2 regions of the Pseudoalteromonas sp. SR44-5 genome follow, and region 2 is predicted to be linked to the other one. Evidence: riboswitches for the same ligand, from Rfam matches in the RefSeq annotation. Region 2 holds a riboswitch; the other holds the start of a gene.
What was found. Region 2 has a riboswitch for cobalamin ahead of H5154_RS11610 (TonB-dependent receptor domain-containing protein). Riboswitches for the same ligand answer to the same signal wherever they lie in the genome.

Region 1: it holds a riboswitch for cobalamin, as region 2 does, so the genes downstream of both, H5154_RS20840 (ABC transporter ATP-binding protein) here and H5154_RS11610 (TonB-dependent receptor domain-containing protein) in region 2, are expected to answer to the same signal.

Annotation. Positions count from the first base shown of each region.
Region 1 covers NZ_JACJDT010000060.1:62-15,130, reverse strand. The annotation lists gene H5154_RS20910 (alpha-amylase family protein) at 1-1,320, opposite strand, end outside; gene H5154_RS20905 (DUF1289 domain-containing protein) at 1,634-1,828, opposite strand; gene H5154_RS20900 (mechanosensitive ion channel family protein) at 2,089-3,003, opposite strand; gene yaaA (peroxide stress protein YaaA) at 3,104-3,883, opposite strand; gene tal (transaldolase) at 4,134-5,084, shown strand; gene H5154_RS20885 (DUF3545 family protein) at 5,262-5,450, shown strand; gene ung (uracil-DNA glycosylase) at 5,627-6,289, opposite strand; gene H5154_RS20875 (cobalamin-binding protein) at 6,286-7,143, opposite strand; gene cobO (cob(I)yrinic acid a,c-diamide adenosyltransferase) at 7,143-7,742, opposite strand; gene H5154_RS20865 (cobyric acid synthase) at 7,726-9,228, opposite strand; gene cobU (bifunctional adenosylcobinamide kinase/adenosylcobinamide-phosphate guanylyltransferase) at 9,228-9,755, opposite strand; gene H5154_RS20855 (adenosylcobinamide-GDP ribazoletransferase) at 9,752-10,549, opposite strand; gene cobT (nicotinate-nucleotide--dimethylbenzimidazole phosphoribosyltransferase) at 10,549-11,613, opposite strand; gene H5154_RS20845 (iron ABC transporter permease) at 11,618-12,613, opposite strand; gene H5154_RS20840 (ABC transporter ATP-binding protein) at 12,600-13,436, opposite strand; cobalamin riboswitch at 13,522-13,647, opposite strand; gene H5154_RS20835 (histidine phosphatase family protein) at 13,688-14,302, opposite strand; gene H5154_RS20830 (FKBP-type peptidyl-prolyl cis-trans isomerase) at 14,351-14,779, opposite strand.
Region 2 covers NZ_JACJDT010000018.1:8,430-23,498, reverse strand. The annotation lists gene thiI (tRNA uracil 4-sulfurtransferase ThiI) at 1-1,162, shown strand, start outside; gene H5154_RS11625 (ketopantoate reductase family protein) at 1,192-2,094, opposite strand; gene H5154_RS11620 (VanZ family protein) at 2,087-2,440, opposite strand; gene H5154_RS11615 (YajQ family cyclic di-GMP-binding protein) at 2,602-3,084, shown strand; cobalamin riboswitch at 3,258-3,436, shown strand; gene H5154_RS11610 (TonB-dependent receptor domain-containing protein) at 3,470-5,314, shown strand; gene msrA (peptide-methionine (S)-S-oxide reductase MsrA) at 5,403-5,939, opposite strand; gene H5154_RS11600 (efflux RND transporter permease subunit) at 6,089-9,187, opposite strand; gene H5154_RS11595 (efflux RND transporter periplasmic adaptor subunit) at 9,191-10,243, opposite strand; gene H5154_RS11590 (DUF2982 domain-containing protein) at 10,490-11,218, shown strand; gene H5154_RS11585 (hypothetical protein) at 11,235-11,567, shown strand; gene H5154_RS11580 (DUF1566 domain-containing protein) at 11,671-13,344, shown strand; gene H5154_RS11575 (DUF1566 domain-containing protein) at 13,341-13,850, shown strand; gene H5154_RS11570 (tRNA nucleotidyltransferase) at 13,860-14,966, opposite strand.

The DNA of each region.
Region 1 (15,069 bases), on a different contig from region 2:
ACAACTTGTTGCATCATTAGTCAGCGCTCCTTTTAGCACGTTACAGTATTGCCCTGGAGCCATATCTGTTTGCACGGTAGTATTGAGTGTTGAGCCTTCTTTATTAATGGCAACATGACCTGAACTTCCTCTACCAAAGGCTATTTGATTGTTAGTATTATCCCACCAATTGGTTGTTGCCCAGTTATCAGCTGTATTATTTCTAAAATCTACGCCACCTGCAATGTATGCCCAACGATGCTCACATTGCCAATTACTCGCAAAGCATTCTAAATTACCGTTGTTATGCACAGGTACGCTTGGACCACCAGCATCTGTGTCACCATGATAGTCGTAACTAGACATTACTTTTGGATAACCATACGGGTAAGCCAACATAAATACGTTTGCTAAGTCGTACAAGCGGCCATCTTCAAAGGTAATTACATTACCGGCACCACCATGACCGCGTTGATTATCATGATTATCTACAAATACTACAGCTGATGCACTTGGCATAAACCCCCACCCTTCACCAAAATTACTTAACCATGCGAGCGAGCCATTTCTAAAGGTATTGCCAAGTTCAGTGCTGTATTTAAATTCCGTAACTAAACCTGACGCTAAATACTCAGAGGCACCAACAGCCTCGCCACCTTGATCAATTACTTCTTGAAAGACCACTGGCGAGCCATTCACTTTCGCCATTAAACTTTGAATATCACTGGCTGCAACATGTTTAGAGGCATCAAACCGAAACCCCTTAACACCAATGGCTTGTAATTCATTAATGTAAGCCGCTAATGTGTTTTGGACATACGTTGCAGCGGTATCTAAATCTGCGAGTCCAACTAACTCACAGTTTTGTACTCGGTAACGATCGTTGCCGTAGTCAGAGCCATTAATGGTGCAACTGGTGTGAAAGTCTTGTGGGCTATAAATTGGGTATTGTTTATTACCATAGGTATTACCAGCGGTACCTGTACCACTGCCTGCAGCCATATGATTGATTAAAGTATCTACATAAATATCAACGCCAGCGGCATTACAGCGATTAACCATATCAATAAACTGCTCGCGGTTACCGCCTCGGCTTTGCAATAGGTAACTGACAGGTTGATAACGCGTCCACCATTGGCTGCCTTGTATATGTTCATTAGGCGGCGATACCTGTACCGCAGCATAGCCTTTAGGTCCTAGGTATTGTTCACATTCGAGGGCTACATCTTGCCAGTTCCATTCAAATAGATGGACGAATGTTGTTGGTGTTGCATTTGCAATCGACGTAGCACTTAGGGCAATGCTTAGCCCAATAGTGGTTACTATTCTTTTAATTTTCATTGTGTGTTCCGTTGTGTTGTCAAGTAATAGGCATTCTTCATTTACAAAGAATTAACAGTAGAGGGATTCTCACAAAATGAAAATTGAATACGTATGCAATCAAAAATTCAAAAACACCATCGATTATGGATGCTTAGCACAAATGCAGTGGCACGAGTGTATCGCTAACTTATTCTTTGTGTGTGTTGGAGTGTTTATTAACGGGCAGTACAGAGCGGTAAAAACTAGTATACGGTTTTTATCTTTATTACGAATTAAATGGTACTAATCTTGAAGTTTGTGGTTAGCTTTTGCAGACTGCTCTACAAAGTGATTATTTATGTTGCGCGTTTTTGCGATTTTGGCATTCATTAAGAACTTGCAGCTTTTGCGCAGGGCTTGCACTGTGCCACGCGAGAATTTCATCAAGGGTTCTAAAGCAACCGATACAGGTATCGTTTTTATCTAAACAACAATGCCGAATACATGGGCTACTTGGTTCTTCATTGCTCACTTTAATGTTATTCATTAATTTTACCTTCGACTTTACTTATTAGACACTAGCCTTAGTTTTAGCTCGTGTCTAATAAGTGCAGTCGATAATCGGCTAGCGATAACTAAACTATGACCACTGCCTTTTACTTGTTTTGATGCTTCGCCATAAATGCTGTCTATCAGTAGAAAACTTAATACTGGTAAATATGCGCCAATCAACAACTGTATTACCAGCTGTAAATTTGTGTAAATTAGCACTATCAACAGGTAAATATTACCTGTTGATAGAACCATTTATTGTTCTGAGTGCTGGCGCTTTTCAGTGATCATCGCATCGAGTTTTTCACCGCCTTTAATACCAAAATCAAGGGTGCGAATTGGGAATGGAATACTAATATCAGCGTCACTTAGCGCTTGTTTGACTGCCACAATTGCTTTATGGCGTACGGTCATAAAGTCTGCCTCGCCGGGGTATTTTATCCAAAACCACACCAGTAAGTTGACACTACTGTCGCCAAACCCTTCAGCATAAACAGCGGTTTCGTCTTGTTTAATTACAAAATCAAATTCATTGATTTTTTTAACTATCACCTCAGCTGCCAGCTCTGGGTCATCACCATATGAAATGCCCACTGGCACTTCAATGCGGCGTACACCTAAGGTACTGTAATTACGTAATACATTACGAAAAAGTATTTTGTTAGGCACTAAAATCAGTTGCCCATAAAAGTTTTCGATAAGCGTGTTACGCAAATTTATTGAGCGCACATTGCCAAACACATCATCGGTTTTTATAACATCGCCTGTTTTAAAGGGTTTGCGAATACCCATAGCAATACCAGCTATTAGGTTCTCGGTCATATCTTGAAAGGCAAAACCAATTGCTAAACCAACAATCCCAGCACCAGCCAGTAATGACGTTACAGTGCCTTTTAGCCCTATAAAATCGAGGGCAACAAATAACCCAACACACAGTACTATCATCTTGAATATCGATGCCATTAAGTCTGCAATTTGTTGGGAGTCTAACGAGCGGCGTAAAACATTGCGCATCATCGAACCTAAAAAACGCGCGAGAATTGAGAAAACAATGGCGATGATCACCGCCACTATAAAATTAGGTATATGACTTATTACGACATCAAACCAGCCACCGAGTTTTTCTTCAATAAGTTTTTCGGCATCGCTGATAGAAGGTATTTTTAGCATTGCTTAACCTTGATTATTTTATAAATAGTGTCAGGTTATTGCAAAATAAGCGCCAAAACTAAAAAGCCATGCATTGCAGGGCTTTTAAACAGATTAATAACTAGTTTTGTTCATCTCTTAGAAATACTGGCTCCAGCTCTTTTTGGGTCGCTTCGCTACTGTAGTAGTAACCATCAACAGTAAACTTTTTTAAATCGCTTAACTGGGTAACTTTATTCTCAATAATGTAGCGAGCCATCAAGCCACGAGCTTTTTTAGCATAAAAGCTGATAATTTTATATTGGCCGTTTTTACAGTCTTTAAAGTGTGGAGTAATGATTTGCGCGTTTAAGGCTTTTTTATCAACCGCTTTAAAATACTCGTTTGATGCTAAATTTACTAGATATTGGCTATCTTGCTCAGCGAGTACGCTATTTAGTTTATCAGCAATAATACTGCCCCAAAATTCATAGAGGTTTTTACCACGGCTGTTATCAAGCTTAGTGCCCATTTCTAAGCGATACGCTTGCATTAAATCAAGTGGTTTTAATAACCCGTAAAGGCCTGACAAAATACGTAGGTGACTTTGCGCGTAATCAAGTTGCCCGGCAGTTAAGCTGTTTGCATCTAAACCACCATATACATCGCCATTAAAAGCCATCACGGCTTGTTTAGCGTTGTCGGTAGTAAACGGTTGCGACCACTCACTAAAGCGCGCAGCATTAAGGCCTGCAAGCTTATCGCTAATTTTCATTAAACTGCCAATTTGTGCCGGCGTTAATTCGCGGCACACCGTCATCAACTCTTCGCTGTGCTCAAGTAACTCAGGTTGCGTGAATTTATCAGTGCTTGCTTGGCTCTCGAAATCTAAATTTTTTGCAGGTGAAATAACAGTGATCATAGTTAGCTATTGACTTGGAAATTATTTAATGTCAATTTCAACATTAAATGAAACGAAAAGCACGTTTTGTTTATATCAATTAGTTAGAATTGATTGGTATGATACCTACCTTATTCGCACAGCAAATTATGCTATGCACCTTCGTTCTTCACTGATACGGACATAAGACCTATTAAGCGCTGTCACAGTGCTGCAGTATAAGGTAGTTACAGTAGATTTTCTTTTAACTTGCTTGGAATGAGGAAAGCAAATGACTTCAGCTCTACAAAGGCTCAAACAACATTCATCTATCGTGGCCGACACTGGTGATATTGAAGCGATTAAAAAACACCAACCGGAAGATGCAACAACTAACCCTTCATTGCTATTAAAAGCCAGTGAAATTGAAGCCTATAAGCCGTATTTAGATAAAGCGTGGAGTTATGCTAAAGAAACCGAGCAAGACGCTGCTAAACAATTAGAACTAGCCTGTGACTACTTTGCTGTATTACTAGGTAAAGAGATCAGTGACATTGTGCCGGGTTATATTTCAACAGAAGTTGATGCGCGTTTATCATTTGATACTCAAGCAACAATTGCTAAAGCACACACATTACTAAGCCTTTATGAAAAAGAAGGTGTGAGCAAAGATAAAATCTTAATCAAAGTTGCCTCAACGTGGGAAGGTATTAAAGCCGCAGAGCAACTTGAAAAAGAAGGTACTAAGTGTAACTTAACGCTGCTATTTAGTGATGCTCAAGCCCGTGCTTGTGCAGATGCTAACGTATTTTTGATTTCACCATTTGTTGGCCGTATTTTAGATTGGCACGTTGCTAACGGCTTAGAAAAACCAACCGATCCATTACAAGATCCAGGCGTGCAATCAGTACGCAGTATTTTTGAATTTTATAAGCGCCATGATTATAAAACGGTTGTTATGGGCGCAAGTTTCCGTAACACCGGTGAAATCATCGCACTAACTGGTTGCGATAAACTAACCATCAGTCCTAACCTTTTAGAAGAGCTAGGCAACCTTGAAGGTGCACAGGAGTATTTACTTGAAAGTGATATTGCTAAAGAGCCTAAACCTGCACCACTAACTGAAGCTCAGTTCCGTTGGTTACATAATCAAGATGCCATGGCGACAGAAAAACTAGCTGAAGGTATTCGTTCTTTTGCTGATGCACAAGAGCAACTAGAAGCACGTTTTAAAGCAATGTAATCGCTTTTATCGTTTAAATTAAACGTCGCATTTGCGGCGTTTTTTTATGCCTGAAAATAATATCTATTCATTAATTTATCACTTACCTGTAACATAAATGTCACTTTTTTATTCTATTTTAGTGTGGCCTGTGGTATAGGTATTTTCGAGGTTCAAAAAATTCAATAGGAGAAGTTCATGGATAGCCTAGACGATATTTTAGAGATATTAGAAGGTCCTGATACAACAAGAAAGACCTCTCAAAAAAATAAAAAGAGAAAATGGCGCGAAATCGAAGCTTTAAAAGACAAGCAACGTTTACGTAAAGAACTACAGGAACTAGACTTTTTTACAGACAATATTGCGATTGATGAATTAGATTTTTAATTTCGCAATAGCTACTAACCAACTAAAAGGCCCTTACCGATAAAGTAAGGGCCTTTGTTTTTATCAGTTAACGTATATTCTGCGCAGAATAATAACCCCCGCCTACATCCGTAGCTGCGATTTTACATCGCGACAAGCTTAACATTCTGCGCGGGATAAACTCGCACCTACAATTCCTAAACTTGCCAATCGATCGCTGTTTGCCCTTGCTGTGTTAATAACTGATTGGTAGCGGAAAAATGCTGGCAACCAAAGAAGCCACGATGCGCAGACAACGGCGATGGGTGCGGGCCATTTAAAATATGGTGACGCGTACTATCAATGCCTTTACCTTTCTTTTGTGCGTGAGCACCCCATAAAATAAATACCACACCTTCACAGTGTTGATTAATATGGGCAATAACCTTATCGGTAAACTGCTCCCAACCTAAGTGTTTATGGGAATGGGCTTGGCCTTGCTCAACAGTCAGTACGGTATTAAGTAAAAACACCCCTTGCTCTGCCCAGCGTTGTAAATAACCGTGCGTAGGCACGCGAAAACCATCGATATCTGTAGCCAGCTCTTTATAGATATTTTTTAATGAGGGAGGAAGTTTACCAACCTCTGGTAATACCGAAAAACACAAACCATGTGCTTGTCCTTCGCCGTGGTAAGGATCTTGTCCTAAAATAACCACTTTTATATTACTTAACGGTGTTGCATCAAATGCACTAAATACATACTGCTCTGGCGGATATACAGCAATACCTTCGCTGCGCTTTTGAGCAACTGTATCCAACGTCTGCTGCATATAAGTTTTTGCACATTCGGTTTTTAAAAAGTCTTGCCAATCACTCATTGTGGCTCCTTAATTGCAACGCGTGAATCATCTATTTTAGTACACATATCAGCAAGACCATCCAACATACGCGTGGTAAAACGGTGTAGTAAATCAGCATTGACGCTAATAAACAGATGGTGCTTTACCGCGGGTACTTCGGGCCATTGTGTCCAATCAATCACAGTTTGCTGCGCTTGTGACTTTTCATTAGGCAATATAATGATCTCTGGTTTTGCCACGATCACATTTTCAATACTTATCAGAGGGTAATCAGTTCGGCTGCTAGCAAATACATTACGACCTTGGCAAATTTCGATTAACTGATTGATCCAGGTATTTTTACCCACCGTCATCATCGGTTCTGCCCATAGCTGGTAAAATACCGCGACCTTACTTTTACCTTGCTGCTTGGCTTTGATTACAGCAATTTTCTGCTCAAATTCAAGTGCGGCTTGCTTGGCTGATTGCTCACGTCCAGTAAGCTCACCTAAACGGCGCAGTTCATTGGGCACTTTATCTACTTCACTGGCGTCACTGTAAATTATATCAATACCAAAACTTTTAATACGTGCTAAATCCTCAGCTTTGCTACCCGTTTTCCATGCTAAAACTAAATCAGGTTTGAGGGCCAGTAGCTTTTCTATTTGAATACCTTGGTGACCACCGATACGTGGGATATCATTGGCCGCAGCAGGAAAATCAGCATATTCCACGGTTCCCACGATTTGCTCACCAGCGCCGATGGTATACAGGTTTTCAACAATATGCGGGGCCAAGGCGATAATTCTTAATTGCTGCTTGTTAGGATCAGCCACGAGCTTAAAGCAGCACAGAGCCAGCGATAAAACGAGTACAAGCCTAAGCGTAGCCATTAATAATCAAATCCTATTTGCGCTTTAACACCAGCATCAAATGCATGCTTAACATTGCGCACTTCACTAACAGTATCAGCTAAGTCAGTTAACTTGCGGTGCGCACCACGGCCAGTAATAATTAAAGATTGCATTGGCGGACGATTAGCGATCACTTCGAGTGCTTCGTCTAAATCAATGTAGCCGTAGGTGATCATATAAGTAATTTCATCAAGTAATACTAAATTAATTGATTCGTCAGCCAACATACGTTTTGCTTCTTGCCAAGTCGCTTGCGCCGCTGCGGTATCTGATTCTTTATTTTGCGTCTCCCAGGTAAAACCTGTGTTCATAATGGCAAATTCAACCCCTGCGCCTTGCAATACATTACGCTCACCACACGGCCAAGTACCTTTAATAAACTGGCACACAGCAGCTTTCATGCCATGGCCTACACAACGTGTTACCGTGCCAAACCCTGAGGTTGATTTACCTTTACCATTACCAGTGATCACCTGAAAAACGCCTTTCTCAGTTTGTGCTGCGGCTATACGCTCATCAACTTTATCTTTTACTTTTTGTTGGCGTTGTTGGTGCTTGTCGTTATGTGTGTCGCTCATGATTAACTCCTTCCCAGTTTTGGTAAATTTGCGTTATTTTGTCTAAATCTAAATGTTCTTTACACATCGTGGCTAAGCGCGTTAATTGCTGCTCGCGATGTGTGTCTATATCTATTAATTGGGTAATACCACTATTTGGCAATACCCAATCCAGTATTAGTTGCGTAGCTGCACTGCTATCAAATAAGCCATGTAAGTAAGTACCTGCTATACAATCATCATCTGATATAAAACCATCTTGCACAACATGCTGTGGATGCTGAGTAAATTGTAAAAAAGGCTTTTTAAATGCTGGGCCAGCGCTGCAACCGGCGTGTATTTCATAGCCTGCCACTTTTGCTTGTTGACCGCCAAGATGGATCACACCAGCAGCTTGAGTTAGTACTTTATGCTGCCCTAAATGAGTGGTAAAATCAGCGAGCCCTAAAGCTTTACAGTGTGTTTTACTTGATTCCACACCCTCAGGGTCATATATATCTGTGCCGAGCATTTGCAAACCTCCGCAAATACCTAATAACTTACCGCCATAACGCAAGTGACGCTGAATCTGCTCGCCCCAGCCTTCATTGTTTAAAAAGGCTAAATCATTAATAACATTTTTACTGCCAGGAATGATGATCAGATCAACGTGTGGAATTGCTTGAGTATGGCGAATGTAATTAATGTCAATTTGCGGGTTTAAACGCAGCGCATCAAAATCAGTGTGGTTACTAATATGAGGAAGTAGCAATACTGCGATTTTTATTTTTGCTTGGCTTACTTGATTATCTATCGCTACCGCGTCTTCAGCATCTAGGGCGAGATCATGTAAATACGGCAACACCCCTAACACTGGTTTACCGGTGTACTCTTCAAGCCAATCAAGGCCACCTTGCAATAAGCCTATATCGCCACGAAAACGGTTGATCACAAAGCCTTTTACTCGGGCTTGTTCTGACTCGCTTAATAGCGCAAGAGTACCGACCAAATGCGCAAACACACCGCCTTTATCTATATCTGCAATAATGATCACGGGGCAATCAACCGCTTCGGCGTAACCCATATTAGCAATATCACCCGCACGTAGATTAATTTCAGCCGGACTGCCCGCACCTTCAACTACCAGTAGCTCAAACTCTTCGCTTAAACGCTGTTGCGAAGCCAGTACCGCATCCATCGCGACTTTTTTATAATCATGATAAGCACCTGCTTCCATATTACTAATGGCTTTACCGTGAATTATCACTTGAGCGCCAGTATCACTATTGGGCTTGAGTAAAATGGGGTTAAAATCAACCCGTGGCGCCACTTTAGCTGCAATCGCCTGAAGTGCTTGCGCACGACCTATTTCGCCGCCATCTTCTGTTACAGCGCTGTTTAAGGCCATATTTTGCGGTTTGAATGGAGCAACTTTGATCCCGCGTTCAACAAATACCCGGCACAATGCTGCAACTAAAGTACTTTTCCCTGCATCAGAAGTAGTACCTTGTACCATTAATGTTTTCATCATGACTGCCCTTTCAGTGTTAAGGCAAGACCTGCCATTATAAATTCAACTCGCGCAGCTTTTGCGGCAATGGCTTGATGTAACCAGCCTGATTCATCTACAAACCGGCGGCTTAGCTCGCCCAGAGGCACAATACCGTGGCCAACTTCGTTACTGACAAAAATCACTTGCCCCGGTAAATTTTCAAGGGTATTTAGTAGTGCTGATTTCTGTTCATCCCAACAATCACTTGTGGCGTGACATAAACAGTTACTTAACCATAAGGTTAAGCAATCAACTAAAATACAGTTATCTTTGCTGCTGTGTGTTTGTAACGCCTCAGCCAATGCAATTGGCTCCTCAACTAACGGCCAATCTACAGGGCGCTGTTGATGATGATGGACTATACGATCTTGCATTTCAGTATCGTGGGCTTGCGCCGTTGCGAGGTAAATAACGCTTTTATTGCTTTGCTGTGCAAGCTGTTCAGCAAAGCGGCTTTTTCCACTGCGTGCGCCGCCTAAAATAAATGTGTGGTTAGCGTTCATAATATACTCACGAAAGTTAAGTAAATGGCAATTTCACTTAGCTGCTGCGCCGCACCTAAACAATCGCCAGTGTAACCACCTAACTGCTGTTTAAACCAGCGGATCAAAATGACTCTTATGATCAGTAATACTGCTACAAGAATGAATACGGTTTGCCATAACAATACACCAACAGCAATCAAGCTAACCAGTAAAGTAGCGGCGGTTACAAGTAACGTAACTAAACTAGTGACCGATAGGTGCATAGCAAGCGGCTTTACTTTTGAAGTCGCATCTTCACTTACATACTCCATCCCCATAATTAAACTGGTTGCCACTACTCGGCTTACACATTGCCCGATAACAATTGCACTCAATACAGTAATCAATGACTCACTAAGAAAGAGTAGGCTTTGAAATTTAACCAGCAGCATAATAAATAATGCCGCTGCACCATAAGTACCAAGACGACTATCTTTCATAATGGCAAGCTTTTGCGACACCTGCCAACCACCGCCAAAACCATCCCATACATCGGCCCAGCCATCTTCATGAAATGCGCCTGTTAATAACAACCCGGCCGCCATCATTAGTAATACACTTATTGATGCTGGTAACAGTAATTGAAAAACGCCGTAGCTGAGTGCTAATAATCCACCAAGCAGTAAACCCACTAAAGCAAAATAGCGACTTGCTTGATTTAAATGAGCACCGCTTACATTAAAGCGCAACTGCACCGGTAGCCGGGTTAAAAAGCTAATTGCTAATAACAGTAACTGCCATTGCGTTACTTTATTTGCCTCTGGGTTAGGCATTAACTGACAACCTGCTTAACACCAGCATCAGCAAAACTAGCCATCTGATTATAAAAACCAAGTGCGGCTTGCAATAATGGTAAACTTAACGCAGCGCCAGTGCCTTCACCCAAGCGTAAATCAAGTTGCAGCAGTGGCTTAACATCGAGTGCGTTTAACATCAGTCGATGGCCTTGCTCATTTGAGCAATGTGCAAAAATTAAATAATCTTTCACTGCTGGGTTAATATTAATTGCGGCCATTGCCGCAGCACTACAAATAAAGCCATCAACTACTACAGCCATGCCTTGCTCAGCCGCAGCCAACATAGCTCCCGTAATATGCACAGTTTCAAAGCCACCTAACGCTGCAAGTAGTGAAATAGGATCTGCTAAATGTAACTGATGCAATACCAGCGCTTGCTCTACAACTGTTATTTTACGCGTAACAATATCATCACTAACACCCGTGCCTTTGCCAACACACTGCTGTGCAGGTAAATTCAGCATAGCTGCCATAATCGCTGCTGCACTGGTGGTATTACCTATGCCCATTTCGCCAAAGGCAATTGTATTACAACCACTATGACTGAGCTGCTGCACCAGCTGTTTAGCATTATTAAAGCCTTGCTGTACCTGCGCGGTATTCATTGCCATGTCTGTATTAAGTGGCTTTGTTATACTTCCTAGACGGCAATTATGGACACTTGGCGCTGTGACTGGATGCAAAATACCACAATCAATCACTTCTAATTGCCAACCTAACTGTTGGCAAAAGACATTAATAGCGGCACCACCGCTGACAAAATTAGCTACCATTTGTGAAGTGACATCACTGGGCGCTATCGATACCCCTTGTGCAGCAACACCATGATCTCCTGCAAATACCAGCAAAGTAGGCTTCTTGATTGTAGGTGCAAAGGTTTTAAAAGCATCTTCGCTTGCCACTTTTTGACTAAACAAAGTAACCAGTTGTATTGCACATTGTTCTAACTGTCCAAGTGCACCAAGCGGTTTAGTTTTTTGGTTAATCTTATCAATGATGAGGTGACCAAATTGATTAGTTACTGTAGGTATATTAAACATCTGACTAACTCTCTCGCTTGCGAAAATAAAGTAACGATAAAAAGAAAATACTGCCTATTGCAGAAGTAATAACACCGATTGGCAATTCTTGATTTGCAAGTAAAACACGCGATAGCACATCAACCCACACCATAAATATACCGCCAACTAAAGCCGTCATGATCAAACCAGTAATAGTGCCTTGCGACACAAAAAACCGTACTATATGCGGGATCATCAAACCAACAAAACCAATACCACCACACATCGCCACTAACACTGCAGTGATCAATGAGCTCAATACCAACATTAATAACCGAAACCGCTGTACCGGTATTCCTAAAGTTGCAGCACTTTCATCACCTAGTAACATTGCATTTAGTTGCCGACGAAAACCCATCATCAGCCCGGTGCAACTAATAATAACTAAAGCGGGTAACCATAACGTTGACCATTGTGCGCGAGCAAAGCTGCCTAGCGTCCAAAATAAAATAGCCGTGATCGCCTGTGGATCACTAAAATACAAAAGTAAGCTGGTAAAGGCACTGAATAAAAAGGATAAAGCGACCCCAGCCAAGAGCATGCTTTCAACTTGTCCGCGACCTGCTCGTCCGGCAATAAAAACCAGTAATAACATAGTCAATAAACTACCAACAAATGCCGCGGCCGACATTGTTATTCCCGCGCTGACTCCTGTTAGTGTCATAAAACATACCACACCAAATGAGGCTCCCGATGAAATACCAAATAAGTAAGGGTCGGCTAACGGGTTACGGGTTACGGTTTGTAAAATTAAACCAGCAATAGCTAAACCAGAGCCAGCTAAAAACGCCAACAATGTTCGTGGCATTCGCAGTTGCCATATGATCCGCGCTATAAAGGAGTCATCTCCCTGACCTATAATACTGTGGTATACATCAATGAATTTACTGGTCGCAGCACCAAAGCTAAGTGCTATAAAAATGCTCGACAAGGCAAAAAATAGCGCCACGCTGACTGCAAAATAATTATTTTTTTGCATCAACGCCACCACCTTGATAGCCGTAAAAATAGGTAATACGCGGAATGACCTTATTTAATTGTTTACTCTGTGGATGCGCCGAGACTTCGGCACAGACACCAAATACTTCGCTGAGCATTTCTTCCGTGATGACATATTCTGGGCTACCCGTTGCAACTAACTCACCTTGCTTTATCACCAGTAGTTCATCACACATACTTGCTGCAAGATTAAGATCATGGAACGACGCTAATACCGTTACATTTAGCGATTTAGCCAACTCCATTAATTGAATTTGATATTTAATATCTAAGTGGCTGGTAGGCTCGTCCATAATTAATAATTGAGGGCTTTGTACAATTGAACGTGCTATCAATGCGCGTTGCTTCTCGCCACCGGAAAGGGAATCAAACGATTGCTGTAAATGATGGCTCAAGCCAACTTGCTCAATCGCCTGAAAAATAATTTGTTGATCATTTTTAGTTGTCGAACTAAATAAGCTTTTATGCGGCGTAAGGCCAAGACTCACTACATCATAAAGCGATAGGTTAAATTGCGAAGGTGTTTCTTGCAGCACCACAGCAACCTGCTTGGCATATTCATCCGCACTTAGCTGCCAAATATTTTTCCCTGCAAATATAACCTCACCGCACACTGGTTTAGTGTAACGGTATAAACAACGCAATAAACTTGATTTACCTGCGCCATTAGGCCCTAACAAACCAATAAATTGGCCTGGTTTTATTGCAAAATTAATATCGTGCAAAATGGCGGTATTTGCCACCGACCACGATAAATTAGCTACTTCAAGTAAAGGGGGATCAATTACTGCTGGTATTTGCAATGTGTTATCTCTCTAGCAATAGCTAAACCCAATACACTACAAACCATTATGATCATGGTGATAATAGAAGAGTTAGCCCGCTCAATAGGTAATAAATTAACGTATTTTGTATCTGACTTATCGCGCTTGCGACTTACAGTTGCGGGAACAGTTGAGGAGTTACACCCCATTCCAAAATACATAAGGCTCTATTATGGGCGGGTGAGTAAATATTTCAATTAATATCTTTCTAGACGGCTAAAAATAGTCTTTTAAAACACAATTCTGGGCCATGCTTTATCGCTATCATCTATGTAAATATCAATACAAATAAGCTTCCCATAACCGATTGAAAATATGTTTTGCTGATTCGACTCTTTTGGTAACTGACAAATAATACCTAATAGTTGCTTGATCACTCCGGCATGCGTTAAAACTAATTGTGCTTGAGTACGATTACTTGCAATATCAATTAGTAACGTTTGCCACCACGTTGCTATTCGCTGATAAAAATCCCTCATACTTTCGCCATGAGGGGGGGTTACTTGCCAAGGGCTTTGCCAGAAATCGCCAAGACTAGGAGAATCCGTCTGTTGCCACAAATCATCATATTTACAGCCATCCCAATCACCAAAATTAAACTCTCGGAGCTGATCAGTCAGAAAAAGTGGTATTTGCTGGGCATGGCTAAAAGATCTGGCAAATTCGCTACAACGTTTCAAAGTCGAACTTTGTACAAGCTCAATATTAGTTAGTTCATTGCATGCTTGATGTAATTGCGCACGGCCAAGTTCACTGAGTAAAAAATCTGTATGTCCGGCCAAGACTTCTTGCTCAATCAATTCGCCATGGCGTAATAAGTAAACGCGACTAGAAAATGGCGGCATAAAGCCCTCTTACATTAAAGAAAAGTACTTTTAACAATAGCATAATGATCATCCTAAACGGATTAAGCGCACATCAAAATGTAGAACGGCATTAGCTCCTATTTTCCCACCATTCCCCTTGCGCCCCCACGCCAGCTCTGCAGGAATTACAAATTCATAGCGAGAACCAACCGACATCAATAAAATACCTTCTCGTAATCCTTCGATTGCCTCATCTAAGGTAAATACTTCAGGCATTCCAGCTTTATAACTATCAGCTATTACGCTGCCATCAGCAAGCATAATACGCTGATTGATGACCACGGTATCTGTGTCAGTTACTCGCTCACCAGAGATCTCATCTATTACTTTATACATCAAACCAGAAGCACACAGTTGAGTATCAGCATGATTACTAAATTTAACTATGAAGCTTTCACTGTTTTTACGATTGAGTCCTGATGAACCTTTTGATTTAGTTGTTTTTTTACGTGCCATGAAGCCCCACTATTTGTATGATAAATATAATGATTTTATCGCATAGGTAGAGGCCTAAACGCAAGTTTTATAGTGAGTTTGCGAGTTTTTCAAAACAATAAAATGATCTTATACCAATCGTGTTAAGTTACTGACCATTTATAGCGACAGATAAATGCAGTGATAACAAGGCATAAATTTTGACATGTAGTTGTTCTACATGAAAAATTTATAACGCAGTTAGCGCTTTATACCAATCTGCCAAATTATGTGATCTAATTAGCACACTGATACTTATCTACTTTTACTAA
Region 2 (15,069 bases):
TATGGTTGGCCACACCGTCGTGGGCAAAACATTCTGTGTACGTTGTAAGCGCCAAGGTAAGCATGATTTCACCTCTACCGATGTAGAGCGTTATGTGGGTGGTGGTTTAAATCAGCACGTCGATGGCGCCAGCGTAAGACTGAAAAATCCTGAAGTAACTATTCGTCTTGAAATTAAAGATGATAAAGCTTACGTCGTAACGCATACCCATCATGGTATGGCCGGTTTCCCATTACCAACGCAAGAAGATGTCTTGTCGTTAATGTCAGGTGGATTTGACTCGGGCGTTGCTAGTTATCAAATGATCCGCAAAGGCGCTCGTACGCACTTTTTGTTCTTCAATTTAGGCGGTGCGGCGCACGAGATTGGTGTTAAACAAGCCAGCTATTATATTTGGAAGCAGTTTAGCTCAACCCATAAAGTTAAATTTATCAGTGTTGACTTTGACCCCGTTGTTGCCGAAATTTTAGAAAATGTTGAAAACAGTCAAATGGGTGTAGTCCTCAAACGTATGATGATGCGTGCAGGCAGCCAAATAGCTGAAAAAATGGGGATTCAAGCGCTTGTTACCGGTGAGAGTCTAGGCCAAGTTTCAAGTCAAACATTAGCCAATTTAAGTGTGATTGACCGTGTTACCGAAACGCTTATATTACGCCCGCTGATCCAACACGACAAACAAGAAATTATAAACATCGCTCGTAAAATCGGCACCGCAGAAATGGCCGAAACTATGCCGGAATACTGTGGTGTGATTTCTAAAAAGCCTACAGTTAAAGCTAAAATTGCCGTAGTAGAAGCTGAAGAGCAAAAGTTTGATTTTGATGTGCTCAATACTGTTATTGAAAACGCACGTATTATGGATATTCGTGACATTGACGTTGAAGCTAAACAAGAGCTAAAAGAGGCCGAGTCAGTTTCTGATTTACCAGCTGATGCAGTTGTTGTTGATATTCGCTCGCCGGAAGAAGAAGATGCAGCACCGCTTGAAATTGATGGGATAGAAGTTGTGCATTTGCCATTTTTCCGCTTAGCGACCAAATTTGCAGACCTACCGCAAGACAAAGACTACTACTTATATTGCACTAAAGGTGTAATGAGTCAGCTACAGGCGCTTATTTTACATGAAAATGGCTTTGCCAATGTTAAAGTTTATCGCCCTTAAGGTTGATAGTTATTAATAACAAGCGCGAGTTAAATCGCGCTTTTTTTATGTCTGATAGCATCGAGTAAAGATTGATTGTGAGGGGTATTAATACCGAGTTGATTACCTTTTCGGCAAATATAACCGCACATCGCGTCAATTTCTGTGATGCGATTATGGGCGACATCTTGATGCATTGATGAGTAATTGTTTTTGGTATCACTCATCACTTGATAGGCGTTCGCTAATGCTTCAGCAAGTCGCACATTAATACCTAGTTTATTTGCTACGGTACACGCTTCGTTTAAGATATTTAAAATTATGCCACTAAACTGCGGTGCAGTCAGTGCGCCATTTTTCACATTGTGCAGCGCACTGAGTGGATTAATGGCAATATTAACGAGTAATTTTTCAAAGCGTAATTGTTGTATATTATTTGTGGTTGTTAATTCAGGAATAGCGTTTAGTAGATTTTTAACTTCAGCGAGTTGTGTTTTTGCTTGCTGGTTACAATCACCTAAAATGCTGCTCCCGATACCAGTATGCAACACACTAAAAGGTGTATCTTTGTAGCCCGCTAAACGTGTTGTTAAAAAATATAGTCCTTGTTGTTTTGTAAGTTCGCTATTTATTTCATCTACATTACCCATGCCATTGTGAGATAAAATTAATTGGCATTGAGCGCTTAAAAAAGGCTTTAGTTGCCTATATGCGGTGGCAACTTGATATGCTTTAACAGTAAAAATAATAACATCGACTTGGCCGTGCTCGGATAATTTAGTCAGGTTTGTCAGTTGGCAATTAATTGTTTGTTTTGGCGCGTTTGCTTGTTGATAAAAACGAGGTTCGTCAATAGCATGCTTGGTAAGTAGGGTGACCCTGTGCTGTTGACTCAAATAATGGCTATAGAGCAGCCCAATGGCACCATCGCCAACGACGAATATATTAGCCATTTTGATTCTTTTTAAAACGAGAATAAATACCGAACAACAAAAAGAAACTAGCAGCCCCAGAAAAGTCAGCAACAACATCAGCAACAGAGGCGCTACGATAAGGGATTGTGCTTTGCATTAGCTCAATAGCAATGCCATAAAATGCTAATAACACGAGGTGAACGAATACAGGTAGCTTGAATGCTCTGACCATGACGGCTGCCAGAACAAAGAAAATAGTAAAATGTACTAACTTATCTAGGTGAGGCAGTGACGATACCCCAACGCCCCTAAAATCGCGGGCAAACAAAAAGGTAAATACCAGAATACTGATTAAAAATAGGGTTTGATAAACACGCCGAGTCACGAAAAATCCTAAATCGTTTAAAAATAGACCCGTAGTATATCAAACAAATTTCGTATCGCAGCTGAACAAAGCATAGAAAAGTGTAAAGATTTATAAAATTTATATAGTATAATTATCGACAATATAAATTTGAATTAAAAATATCTTGCTAGGAGAGACTTATGCCTTCATTTGACATTGTTTCGGAAGTCGAAATGAACGAAGCAAAAAATGCTGTTGATAACGCTAACCGTGAACTTGAAACTCGCTTTGATTTTAGAGGCGTTGATGCGTCAATAGAGCTTAATGATAAAACCATTAAACTAAAAGCAGAAGCTGATTCACAGGTTATGCAGTTGTTTGATATTTTAGCGAGCAAAATATCAAAGCGCGGTATGGACGTATCAAGTTTAGAGCTGCAAGATATTTCACGTGCGGGAAAAAATGTTTTCCGTAATGTTGCGCTAAAGCAAGGTATCGAAAAAGATATGGCTAAAAAAGTAGTTAAAGCCATTAAAGACTCTAAAGTGAAAGTACAAGCTGCGATCCAAGGCGAAGAAGTACGTGTAACGGGCAAAAAACGTGATGACCTACAAGAAGCCATGCAAGTAGTACGCAGTGCTGATTTAGGGCAACCATTTCAGTTTAAAAACTTTAGAGATTAGAAAGCTAGGAGCTAGGTTTCTAGGTGCTAGAAAAAGCCAAATTGCAGCAATGTAGTTTGGCTTTTTTAGTTTAGAACTTATGGTTATTCCTAGAACCTAGAGTATTTAGATGTATAGCCGTCCATTGACTTTTGTGCTTAAAATAATCACAATAGCGACCTATTTTCAAGGTGCTTGTGGTTACTTTTCAAGGTTGTTGATTAAGTACGGCAAGATAATCGGGAAGTTGGTGGCGTTTATAGGATATAAACGAAGTCCAACACTGCCCCCGCAACGGTGATACATACTTTTAGCTAAATTTATTAGCGAGTTATGTTAAGTCCGGAGACCGGCCTTGAAGTCAATTTACTATCACTTGTGCGGTGGGCGCGGGTCAGGGGATATCATGTTAAACAAATCTACTCTAGGCGTAGCAATTGCCGCTGCGTTGTCTTTTTCTGTGTCTGCAGAGCAATCAATAGAACGCCTGACGGTAACAGCTAATAAATTTGAGCAATCAATTACTGATGTACTTGCCAGTGTAACTGTTATTGAGCGCAGTGATATTGAAACAAGTAATGTCCGTGATTTACCGAGTTTACTAGCAACCCAAGTTGGTTTTCAAATAAATTCCAATGGTGGCTTTGGACAAAGTTCTGGCGTGTCACTTCGCGGTTCAAGCTCGCGACATACACTTATTTTGATTGATGGCGTACGTACGGGCTCTGCAACCCTTGGTTATAAATCAATTAGTAATATTCCTCTTAATTCAATAGAGCGCATTGAAATTGTTAAAGGCTCTCGTGCTGCAGTTTATGGGTCTGACGCGCTCGCTGGTGTGATCAATATTATTACTCGTACAAAGGAATCCGTCAGCCTAGATGCAACATTTGGTACTGATGCTTATCAAAATTATCAAGTTGCAGGTACAACGGTAGTTGATGCTGTTAAAGCGTCGTTTAATGCTGGGTTTGAAAAAACGGATGGCTTTGACGTATTGCAAGGCGTAGCGCCGGATGAAGATGGTTATGAGAACAAAAATTTAGGATTTAATATTCGCTATGCAGATGAGCTGTTAGGTGAGCTTAAAGCGCTGGGTCAATACAGTGAAGGTAATGCACAATACGACAATGCTTTCTCGCCTATTGATAGTATCGTAGAAAATAATGAATTTGAAAATTATCAGCTAGGGCTGGGTTGGGATAAATCCTTTACCGATCATAAGCACTCAATTAATGTTGCTATTGCAACCGATGATTCTGACAACAAAGGCTATGATTACACAGGTGCGATTGTTACTAATAGTTATAAAACAAAACGTAAACAATTTGATTACCACGGCAGTTATAATGCAAGCCAATTTTTAACCGTTAATGGCGGGCTTAATTGGTATAAAGATGAAATATATACCAATGGTAAGGCTTATCTAGCGGATAGCAAAGTAGCTAAAGCTGCATTTCTTGGGGGCTATTTTGATGACAATAAAGTCATTGCAAATTTAGCATTGCGTTTAGATGATGATGAGCAGTTTGGTAATGAAACAACTTACGCCGCAGCTGTTGGTTATCACTTAAATAAGCGTGCAACACTTAGATTGAGTCAAAGCACGGGCTTTAAAGCGCCAACATTTAATGATCTTTATTTTCCTGACCCTTTATCTCCAGGTAATCCAAATTTAGCACCAGAGACATCAACTAACCAAGAGTTAGGTTTGAGTTTAGACTTTTCTCAGGCAAAGCTTGATATATCAATATTCAGAAATAATATTGAAAACCTAATTGCATGGGCACCTAATGCAGCTGGTAAATGGCAGCCAGAAAATATAAATGAAGCACGCCATGAGGGTGTTGAGTTTAGCTTTGCCAATAAAGTACTTGGTTTTGATAATCAGTTTAATTTTACTTATTTAAATGCTGAAAATACCGAAACGGGTGTAGCACAAACTTATGTTTCACCACGTACTGTGAACTGGTTTGTTGCGAAGCAGTGGGGCGATTTTGATGCCGGTTTTGATATGCAGTACCGTAGTGATCGTCAAGGTAAAGTAACAGAGCTTAGTTCTTATACGTTATGGAACTTAACTGCAAATTATCAATTTAACAGTGCGCTTTCATTTTCTGCTCGTGTTGAAAACTTATTTGATAAGCAATACAACGCGGTTGACTCAAGTATGGATTATGCAACTGGCGAAGTGTTTTACTACAATACAGTTGACCGTCGCTTCTTTGTTGGCGCCAGCTACCAGTTCTGATCTCGTTCTAGCTTAAATAAAAAAGCCCGACACCTTTGTTTGTCGGGCTTTTTTATATTTAGATGAAAATGCTTATTTAGCACTTTGCTTAGTTTACTAAAAACTGTTTATAGTCTTTTTCAAACTTTTTCAGCTTTGGTGCTATCAATAAACTGCAATAGCGTTGCTCAGGGTTTTCGTTGTAGTAGTCTTGGTGATACTGCTCTGCAGGGTAGTAAGTGGTTGCAGGGCTAACTTCAGTGACGATATCTTCGCGTATTTGGCTTTGTAATTTTGCAATATATTGATTAGTTTGCGCTTGCTGCTCGCTATCATGATAATAAATCACACTTCGATATTGGGTACCTATATCATTACCTTGGCGGTTTAGCTGAGTGGCATCATGCAGGGTAAAAAACATCGCCAGTAAGGTTTCATAGCTTATCAGGTTACTGTCAAACTTAATCTGTACAACCTCTGCGTGGCCGGTGAGGCCAGTGCAAATTTGTTTATACGTAGGCTCAGTTGTTTCGCCGCCAGTATAGCCAGAGCTTACTTGTAAAACGCCTTTCACGCGCCTAAACGCGGCATCAATACACCAAAAGCAGCCACCACCAAATGTTGCTGTTTCATTTGTTATACTCATTAGTTGTTCCTTAAAGCTATTAAATTACACGGATGATCTAGCGTATCAGAAGAACGAGCAAGGTGGTTTATTATTTCATTTAATTACAGCAGGGAAGTGTGTGGAAGTGAAAAGTAGCGTTGCTATGGGTTTGCAACGCTACGATGAGATTAAAGCTCTTTTAGCGGCCTTTCAGCTTCTTGTTGGTTGAGCTTTTGTTGTAAAAACTCAGGAGACTGAGTATTGCGAGCCAGCGCATAGTACGCCGCAGGAACAACAAATAGCGTAAGTATGGTTGCTACAATAACGCCAGTAAACACCACTACACCAATTACCATACGGCTCTCTGCACCAGGGCCTGAGGCTAGCACTAGTGGCACCGCACTCATTACCGTAGTCAAAGAGGTCATAATAATTGGTCGCAATCTTTGGGTTGCTGCTTGTAAAATAGCTTCACTAAACTCTACGCCTTTATCGCGCAATTGATTGGTAAATTCGACAATCAATATACCGTTCTTAGCACTAAGACCAATCAGCATTACAATGCCTATTTGGCTGTAAATGTTTATGGTTAGTCCTGCAACCCATAAACCAAACATTGCGCCCATCAAACCCAGTGGCACAGTGAGCATGATCACAAAGGGGTGCATAAAGCTTTCAAACTGAGCGGCTAAAACTAAGAAGGTAACAGTAAGCGCTAGAATGAAAACATACGTCATCGCTGAGGCACCTTCATAATATAATTGCGATTCACCTTTATAATCAATGGCGCCATCAATTTCGTTTTCTTCCATTGCCACTTTATTTAAAAAGTTAAGCGCTTCTTCAAGGGTGTAACCATCGGCGAGGTTAGCGCTCAAAGTAATAGCACGCATTCGGTTGTAACGATTTAGCCTTGATGCAGTGGCTTCTTCTTTTAAGCTAATTAAGCTATCTAGAGGAACCAGTTCACCACTGCGTGATTTTAAGTAAATATTTGATATATCAGTAGGATCAGCAAAGTCAGCTTTGGTGCCTTTTAAGATCACATCGTATTCTTCACCACGGTCAATAAAGGTGGTAACACGGCGTTGCCCTAACATGGTTTCAAGGGTGCGGCCAACATCCGAAACTGAAATCCCTAAATCCGCCGCTTTGTTTTTATCGATACTGATCAAAAACTGCGGGAAGGTTTCTTTGTAGTCATGGTCAATACGCACCAGTCCTGGGTTTTTCTCTGCACGTTCAATGATCCGGTCTCGCCAATCAGCTAATTGTGCATAATCATTACCTTGCAGGACAAACTCAATGGGCCGTGATGAGCCACCGCCACCAATACCACGGCGCATAATAGCAAAAGCGCGCACATCGGTGACTTCAGTCATTTTTGCACTGATCTCATCCATTACTTCCCAAGTTGAACGTTTACGTTCATCCCAGTCAGCCATACCAACAATTGCTACACCACCGCTGCCACCCCAGCCAGGTACGCGCACCAGCACTCGGCTTAGTTCGCCCGCTTCGGAATAAGGCATTAAACGTTCTTCAATTTTTGCCATGTTGGCGGCGTTATTTTCATAACTTGCCCCTTCAGGGCCACTCATCATGATAAAGAAAGTACCACGGTCTTCTTTTGGCGTAAGTTCTGAAGGAATTTGTTGGAACAGTAAATAACTAACAAAACCAGCCAGCAGTAGGGTGATTGTTAAACCACCTGAACGCGTCATATTTGAGCGTAAAGAGTTTTTATAACTTTGCTCAATCTTACTAAAGATACGGTCCATCCATTGGCTGAATTTACTCTCTTTTGAGGATGGTTTGAGTACTAATGAACACAACGCTGGCGAGAGTGTTAATGCGGTAATGCTTGAGAAGAATACCGCAGCGCTGACGGCCATCGCAAACTCGGTAAATAATGCGCCGATACGGCCATCCATAAATACCAAAGGCACAAACACCGAGATCAGCACTAAGGTGGTGGCTATAATTGCAAAACCAACCTCACGGGCGCCACGATAGGCAGCTAGTAGAGCCGGTTCGCCCAGTTCGATACGCCGGTGAATGTTTTCTAGCATTACAATCGCGTCATCAACAACCAAGCCAATTGCTAGCACCAGCGCCAGTAGTGTCAATAAGTTAATTGAATAACCCATCGCCAGTAAGAACATAAAGCTACCAACCAACGCAACAGGGACTGTTACCGCTGGGATCAAGGTAGCGCGAATGTTCCCTAAAAATAAGAAGATAATTAATACCACCAAAGCCATTGAAATAGCCAAGGTACTGTAAACCTCGTTAATCGATTCTTTAATAAATATTGACGAGTCATAGCTGTCTTGAATAGTTGTGCCTTCTGGCAGATTACGTTTGATTTTTTCAAGTTCAGCACGAGCATTATCGACCACGGTAAGTGTATTGGCCTTAGCTTGTTTAACAATACCAAGGCCAACCATGTTGCGGCCATTACCACGGAATAAGCTTTCATCGTCAGCGGCTTCTAAGTTTACATCAGCAACTTCACCAAGACGAACTAAGTAACCATCGTCACCACGTTTAATTACCAAGTTTTTAAAGTCTCGCTGCTCTTTATAACTACGCGCTGTTCGTACGGTAAAATCACGGTCGATAGATTCAATTTCACCAGCTGGTAGCTCAACATTTTCAGTTCGTAGGGTGTTTTCTATGTCACTACTGGTTATGCCACGAGCAGCCATTGCTTGGCGATTGAGCCAAATTTTCATGGCATATTTACGTTCACCACCAACACGCACATTGGAAACACCATCTACCACAGCTAAACGGTCGACAATAAAGCGCTGTGCATAATTAGACAGTTGCAATGAATCCATCGTGTCGCTATTGAGTAAAAACCAAGCAATAGGGCTTTCATCACTGTTAGATTTAGATACTTCTGGCGGGCGTACTTGCTCAGGGAGGCTATCTAGTGCGCGCGCTACACGTTCGCGGACATCGTTTGATGCGGCATCAATATCACGGCTGATATTAAATTCAATGGTAATATTTGAGCGACCATTTCTACTTGATGAATTAATGCTTTTAATACCTTCGATACCGGAAATACGGTTTTCCAGTACTTGGGTTATTTTTGTTTCTATGATCTCGGCTGAGGCACCCGTATATTCAGTGCTTACACTGACTATTGGTGATTCAATATCAGGATATTCGCGCAGCGGTAACATCGAAAAAGCCACTAAACCAAAGGTTAGTAACAGTAGGTTAATTACAATTGCAAAAACGGGGCGTTTGACACTGGTATCAGTAATTTTCACAGTTTACCCCTTCACAGTAACTTTGCTGCCTGAGCGAATTTTAATAATTCCTTCAGTAACAATTTGCTGCCCATTACTAATACCTTCATCAATGGCAACCCAGCCATTGTGACGACCTGCAACGTGAACCTCTACTTTGGTTGCTATTCCGTCTTCAATTTGAAAAACATAATGTTTATCTTGTTGTGGGATCACCGCTTTTTCTGGCACCATCATCGCTTGATTTGATCTCAGTTGTAATGCTGTATTGAGCAACATGCCCGGGCGTAATAAACCACTTTTATTCGCGAAGCTGGCTGTGACTTCAACACTGCGGGTTATTGAATCAATTCGTGCACTAACGTGTGTTACTTTACCGGTAAAGGTTTTTTCAGGGTAAGCATCATTTTGGGTCATTACTTTCATGCCAACGTTTAATTGCGCAAGGTATTTTTCTGGGACTTTGAAATCGACTTTAATTATGCTTATGTCATCTAAACTTGTAATAATTGTGCTGTTATTTACATAAGCACCTACGGAGATTTGACGCTTACCTAAAATGCCTGAAAAAGGCGCGAAAATAGTCATTTCAGCCAATTTAGTTTTAGCATTTTCAAACTGCGCTTCGGTTGCATCAACGCGAGAAAGTTGCTCTTCGAGCAATGACTTTGCGGTTGCTTGAGAGCGAGAAAGCTCAGTTAAGCGTTCAAGTTGACGTTTTTCTTCACGTAAGTTAATTGCCAGTTCTTTAACGGTGAGTTCTTCTTGCTGCGATTGCAATTGTACGAGCTTTTGACCTTTACTGACTAAATCACCGTCTTTAAAATAAATGTCAGTTACGTAATCATTTTGTGCGCTTTTTATATAAATTGCTTGATTAGCGCGGGCACTGCCGATAGCCTCAATGAGGACTGCATTTTCTTCACTTGCTACAGTGTGAGCGGTTACTTGGGTAGCACTTGCTGTGAAGTCGGATTGCTCACCTTGGCTACTTGGTAAATAAAGATAAACACATAGCCCCAGAAGTAGAGTAATAATAAATGGAAATAGCGCTTTGCCAGATTGCTTTGCATACATTGTTAAAAATACCGGAAATTTAATTGCCTCTAGTGTACAAAATTACAGCGTGAATTGGCGGCCGCGTATCTCATAAATCTGTCGGTTAGGCGTAAAAGTTAAGTTATTTTTTTGTTTGTTCCTGTTTTGTGTTTGTATATGAGAGAGTTATGAAGTTAACGAGCAAATGTCCGCGTTGTATGAAAATACGAAAATTGATTATTTGGACTATAATTATGTACGTTTTTTATATTATTTTTTATCGTTATGGTTAAACGCAAAAATACTGTTTTAAAATTGCGTGCGCAAGGTGCGCGCAATGGTATCGAAATTCTCACTGTCGGTGCGGTGGGGCTGATATTTATAATGCTGTTTAATTTACTGCGGCCCGACGAAATTAGCATTTTCGAAACTTTTTTAGTGAGTTTATGTTTGGCTGCTATTTTTGTTGGTTTTTTAAAAACTCAAGAGCCATATTACAGTTTAGTTATTACAGAACAAGAACTTACTTATCAACATAAATATGGCTATTGGAGTCTGAAGCAAGAAAATCTAAATCGCAGTGGTATTCCTAAAGTAGAACAAGAACTTGAACCGCTTGAGTTAAATGCTGTAGGTATTAAACTTAATGACACTGATGAATTTTTATTACAATTAGCACCAAGAATTGCTGGTAAATTATTGATCGAACAACGGCATTTATTTATGCAAGTAATTCAAAAACATTGCAAAAATGGCAATTGCCCATCAGAATGGTTAGTTGAAGATAATCATTACACTTCTGTGAATGGTCGCAGTTTTAATGGCTTGATAGCCATGTTTGCTAATAGGATGCGACATCTACGGCAATTAACAGGATATGATTTACTGTTACCCGCAAGTGTATTAGATAGAAGTATTTGGGATTTTAGCCATAGCTTAAATGCATGGCGGAATAACCCAGTCGTATTTATAGAATCTCAATTAGAGAGACAGACGCCTGAAAATAGGCGTTAGTTAGTAGGATGAAGCGATGAGTCAAGATAGATCTTTTATTAAAAGTGGCAGAAATACCATAATCCATAAAGATAAAAAACTCGATTTAGTGATCGTGAATTCTGAAATACACCCAAAAATCAAGGTAACTCAACATGGTTTAGAGCCATTTAAGGAAGAGTTGCCAAAAAATCGTCGTGAAGCTAAAGAGCGCTATTTAGAAATGGTTTACATAGGTAGTGCTGACGTATTTGGAGAAGAGAAGCGCTTACTGTTCATTCAGGCGTTAGATGGTCGTGAGTATAAGGTCGATTATAGTAAAATAGGCACAAAGTTATTTGTCCGTATTCACCAAGATAGCTATTTATAACATCCTCTTTTTGTATCTGGCATTGTTGTTGCTTAATTTATTGATTGGCGTGGCTATTAATATAAAAGCTACGTAATTTCAGTTTTAAATGAGGAATCAGTGCATGAAATCCCCTTTAATGGTTTTACCGTTGTTTGCTGTATTGACAGCATGCGGTGGTGGCGGAGGCGGCAACGATAATCCCGTAGTCGCAGCATCCGTATTTGCTGGCGATGATCAGCGCATTATTGAAAAAAGTGAATTTACTATTGAGGCCAAAGGGTCGCCTGCTGATGGTACCTTTACCTGGCAGCGAGTAAGTGGACCAATTATTGCCGGCTTTCCCCTCACTGGTGCACTACAAACCATTACTGCCCCTGATATTAAAGCAAACAGCGAGCTATTACTGCGTGTTAGTTATCAAACCACCGATGGCCAATTAGTTAGTGATGACTTACTGATCGAAATTGAGTCAAATAATCAGCTTCCTCAAGTCATTGTCACTCAAACTGCACCCGAAACATTGCCTTCAGATTATAAAGATATAATTACCTTAAGTGGCGCCAGTTCAGTTGATCCGGATGAAAATGGCCAAATTAATAGCTATAACTGGCAACAAATTACAGGGCCAACGCTCGCTGTAGATAGTAATAGCAATGCAACAATTAGTTTCACTCATCCGTTACTTGATACCAACACGCAGATCACTTGGCTGTTAACGGTTGTTGATGATGAGGGGGGCGAGTCGAGCTCGCAGTATTCTCATACCTTAAACAAAACCAGTGAAGTCATTATTGCTAATGCTGGTATTGATCAAAGTGTTATTGAGCTGGAAAAAGTGACCTTAGATGCTACAGATTCCGAAACAGTAACAGACACCTTTAAATGCTACTGGCAGCAAACAGCTGGCACAGCGGTGCTTGATAACCAGCAGCAATGTATTACTTCTTTCACAGCACCGGCAACCGAAGCGGTCAACACCCATACTTTTGAAGTAACCGTGACTGATAGTAAAGGTCGCACTGATAAAGATAGTGTTGATATTGTGGTTAATTCTAAACCGCTTGGTCTTATCAATGATACTGGGATGAGCAAATGCTACAACAACACCCAAGAAATAGCCTGTACAAGTCCTGATTTTCCGCGTCAAGATGCTTCTGTTGGCCGCGATAGTGGGGTTGGCTCGCATATCGAGAAAGTGGGTAAAGGTGAGCAGGCTTTTGATTTTACAAAACTTAACCAGTTTGCCGATGAATTATTAGATAGCGCCGCTAATTTTAGTTGTATTCGCGATAACGTTACGGGTTTGATTTGGGAAGTAAAAAGCCCTAATACAGGCACTTTACCAAATACGGCGTTGCGTGAAGGACAAAATCATTATACTTGGTATTTAACTAGTGAAGATGGTGTGCAAACGGGGAGTAGCCTTGGCACGCCAAACAGCACTTGCCCAAGTAATAATAATTGTAACTTACAAGTGTATGTTAATGAAGTAAATGCTCTTGATTACTGTGGCGGTACTAACTGGCGAGTACCTAGCTACACAGAGCTATTAACGCTACTTAATTATGGCAAGCATGGACAATCAATATTGCTCGATGAGAATTACTTTCCTAATACGCCTAATAGTAACTTATTAGCGGATGGACTAATTTATTGGACCTCACAAACTGCGGTAGATGGGACTAGCTTATCACAAGCGTATATTTTTGATATGAGCGACGGCAATGATTTGGCATATCCTAAAAGTGATACCGCGTTTGTGCGCTTAGTCAGAACCGCAGGAGCAACACAATGAAATCATTATTAATTGGCTTATTGTTAGCAAGCCCTGCAGCAATGGCTGTGCAGACCTGTTATGAAGGTGTAACACAAACAACGGCTACAGCGCGTTTTACAATGCACACCGATGGTACGGTGAGTGATAATATCACCGGACTTATGTGGCAAACCTGTAGTTATGGACAAAGCTATGACCTAACAACCAATAGCTGTTTAAACAGCATTGTGAAAGTTAATTGGCAAGAAGCATTAAGAGCTGCGGTAAACGACCGCACAGGTGCTTATAAAGATTGGCAAGTACCTAATAATAAAGAGCTTGCCAGTATTTTAGAACATAGCTGTGTAACCCCTAGTATTAATGAGACCGTGTTTTTGGGCAATTTAAGTGAGAACTATTGGACTAGTACATCAGGTATTGGCGATAAAACTTCAGCTTGGGTATACACCTTTGACAGAGGTCTTAACAGTTTGCACGATAAAGAGTCGTTCGTTTATTTACGCTTAGTGCGCTATGAAAAGTAACATCGCCGTTTAAAAATACTGCTGAAATACCTCTAACCGCGCTTGTTCTAGCGCGGTTTTTATTGCTGCGCCCTTAATGCCTTGCGTAATAAATTGCTGCGGGTTAATTGCTTTAGCTGCTTTGGTTGCTGTTAATAATAATTTTTGATTAGCCAGTGATGCTGCTTGGTTAATCTCAACGGCTTTTAGAACTGCCTCGAACCGTTCAGGGCGGCGCCATAAATCGAGTTGATTGCAGCAACTGAGTAGTTGCTCTGCGGTGATTGTTTGGCTAGTTAAGGTTGCTTGGTGGGTATTAAGTTGTAATGCTAAGTCGCGTACGTCATTTGGTAAACGAATAGTTTGACTGAGAATTTTAATCTCTTCTTGCGTCAATGATGCAGTGGCTTGTACAAACAATAATGCCTGATCGGTTATATTTTGGCTTTGTGCGTAAGCGTAACGGTTTTTTAGTTGTTGATATAACTTATCGCTCCAGTTACCTGCTAAGGCAGGGCTGATTGCACTAAGCGCGCCTAACTGCGCTAAAATATTCAAGAACTCAGCAAATGCGCCATCCGTTAATGATTTTTCACATTCTAGCCAAATGCGTTCTGCGGTGAGTGTTTGTAACTCTCCTTGGTTGATCATCTGTGTTAGCAATTGCTGGGTTTCTTCGGCAATCGTAAAACCAAGATAATGATAACGAGCTGCAAAACGGGCAACGCGTAATATGCGTAGTGGATCCTCGCTAAATGCGTCAGATACATGGCGCAAAATGCGGTTGTCTAAATCTTGCTTGCCGCCATAAGGGTCAATTAAGTTGCCATCTTGTGCTTTTGCAATAGCGTTAACGGTTAAATCGCGGCGGCGTAAGTCGTCTTCTAAGGTAACATCTGCTGAAAACTCGCAGACAAAGCCCGTGTAACCTTGGCCTTGTTTTCGCTCGGTACGAGCTAGTGCGTATTCTTCTTTAGTTTTTGGGTGTAAAAAAACGGGAAAGTCTTTACCAACTTGTTGATAGCCTTGTTTGATCAGTTGCTCAGGAGTTGCACCGACCACCACATAATCGCGTTCTTTGATGATTCGCCCTAATAGCTCATCACGAACTGCTCCACCGACCAAATAAACTTGCATAATTTCCCCTGAATATTAACTGTGCAAACTATTTTACGTTATTTAACTAATAAAACGCTAACAAGGTTTTCACTTACGCTGTTTTTTTGCCATTATAGGCCGT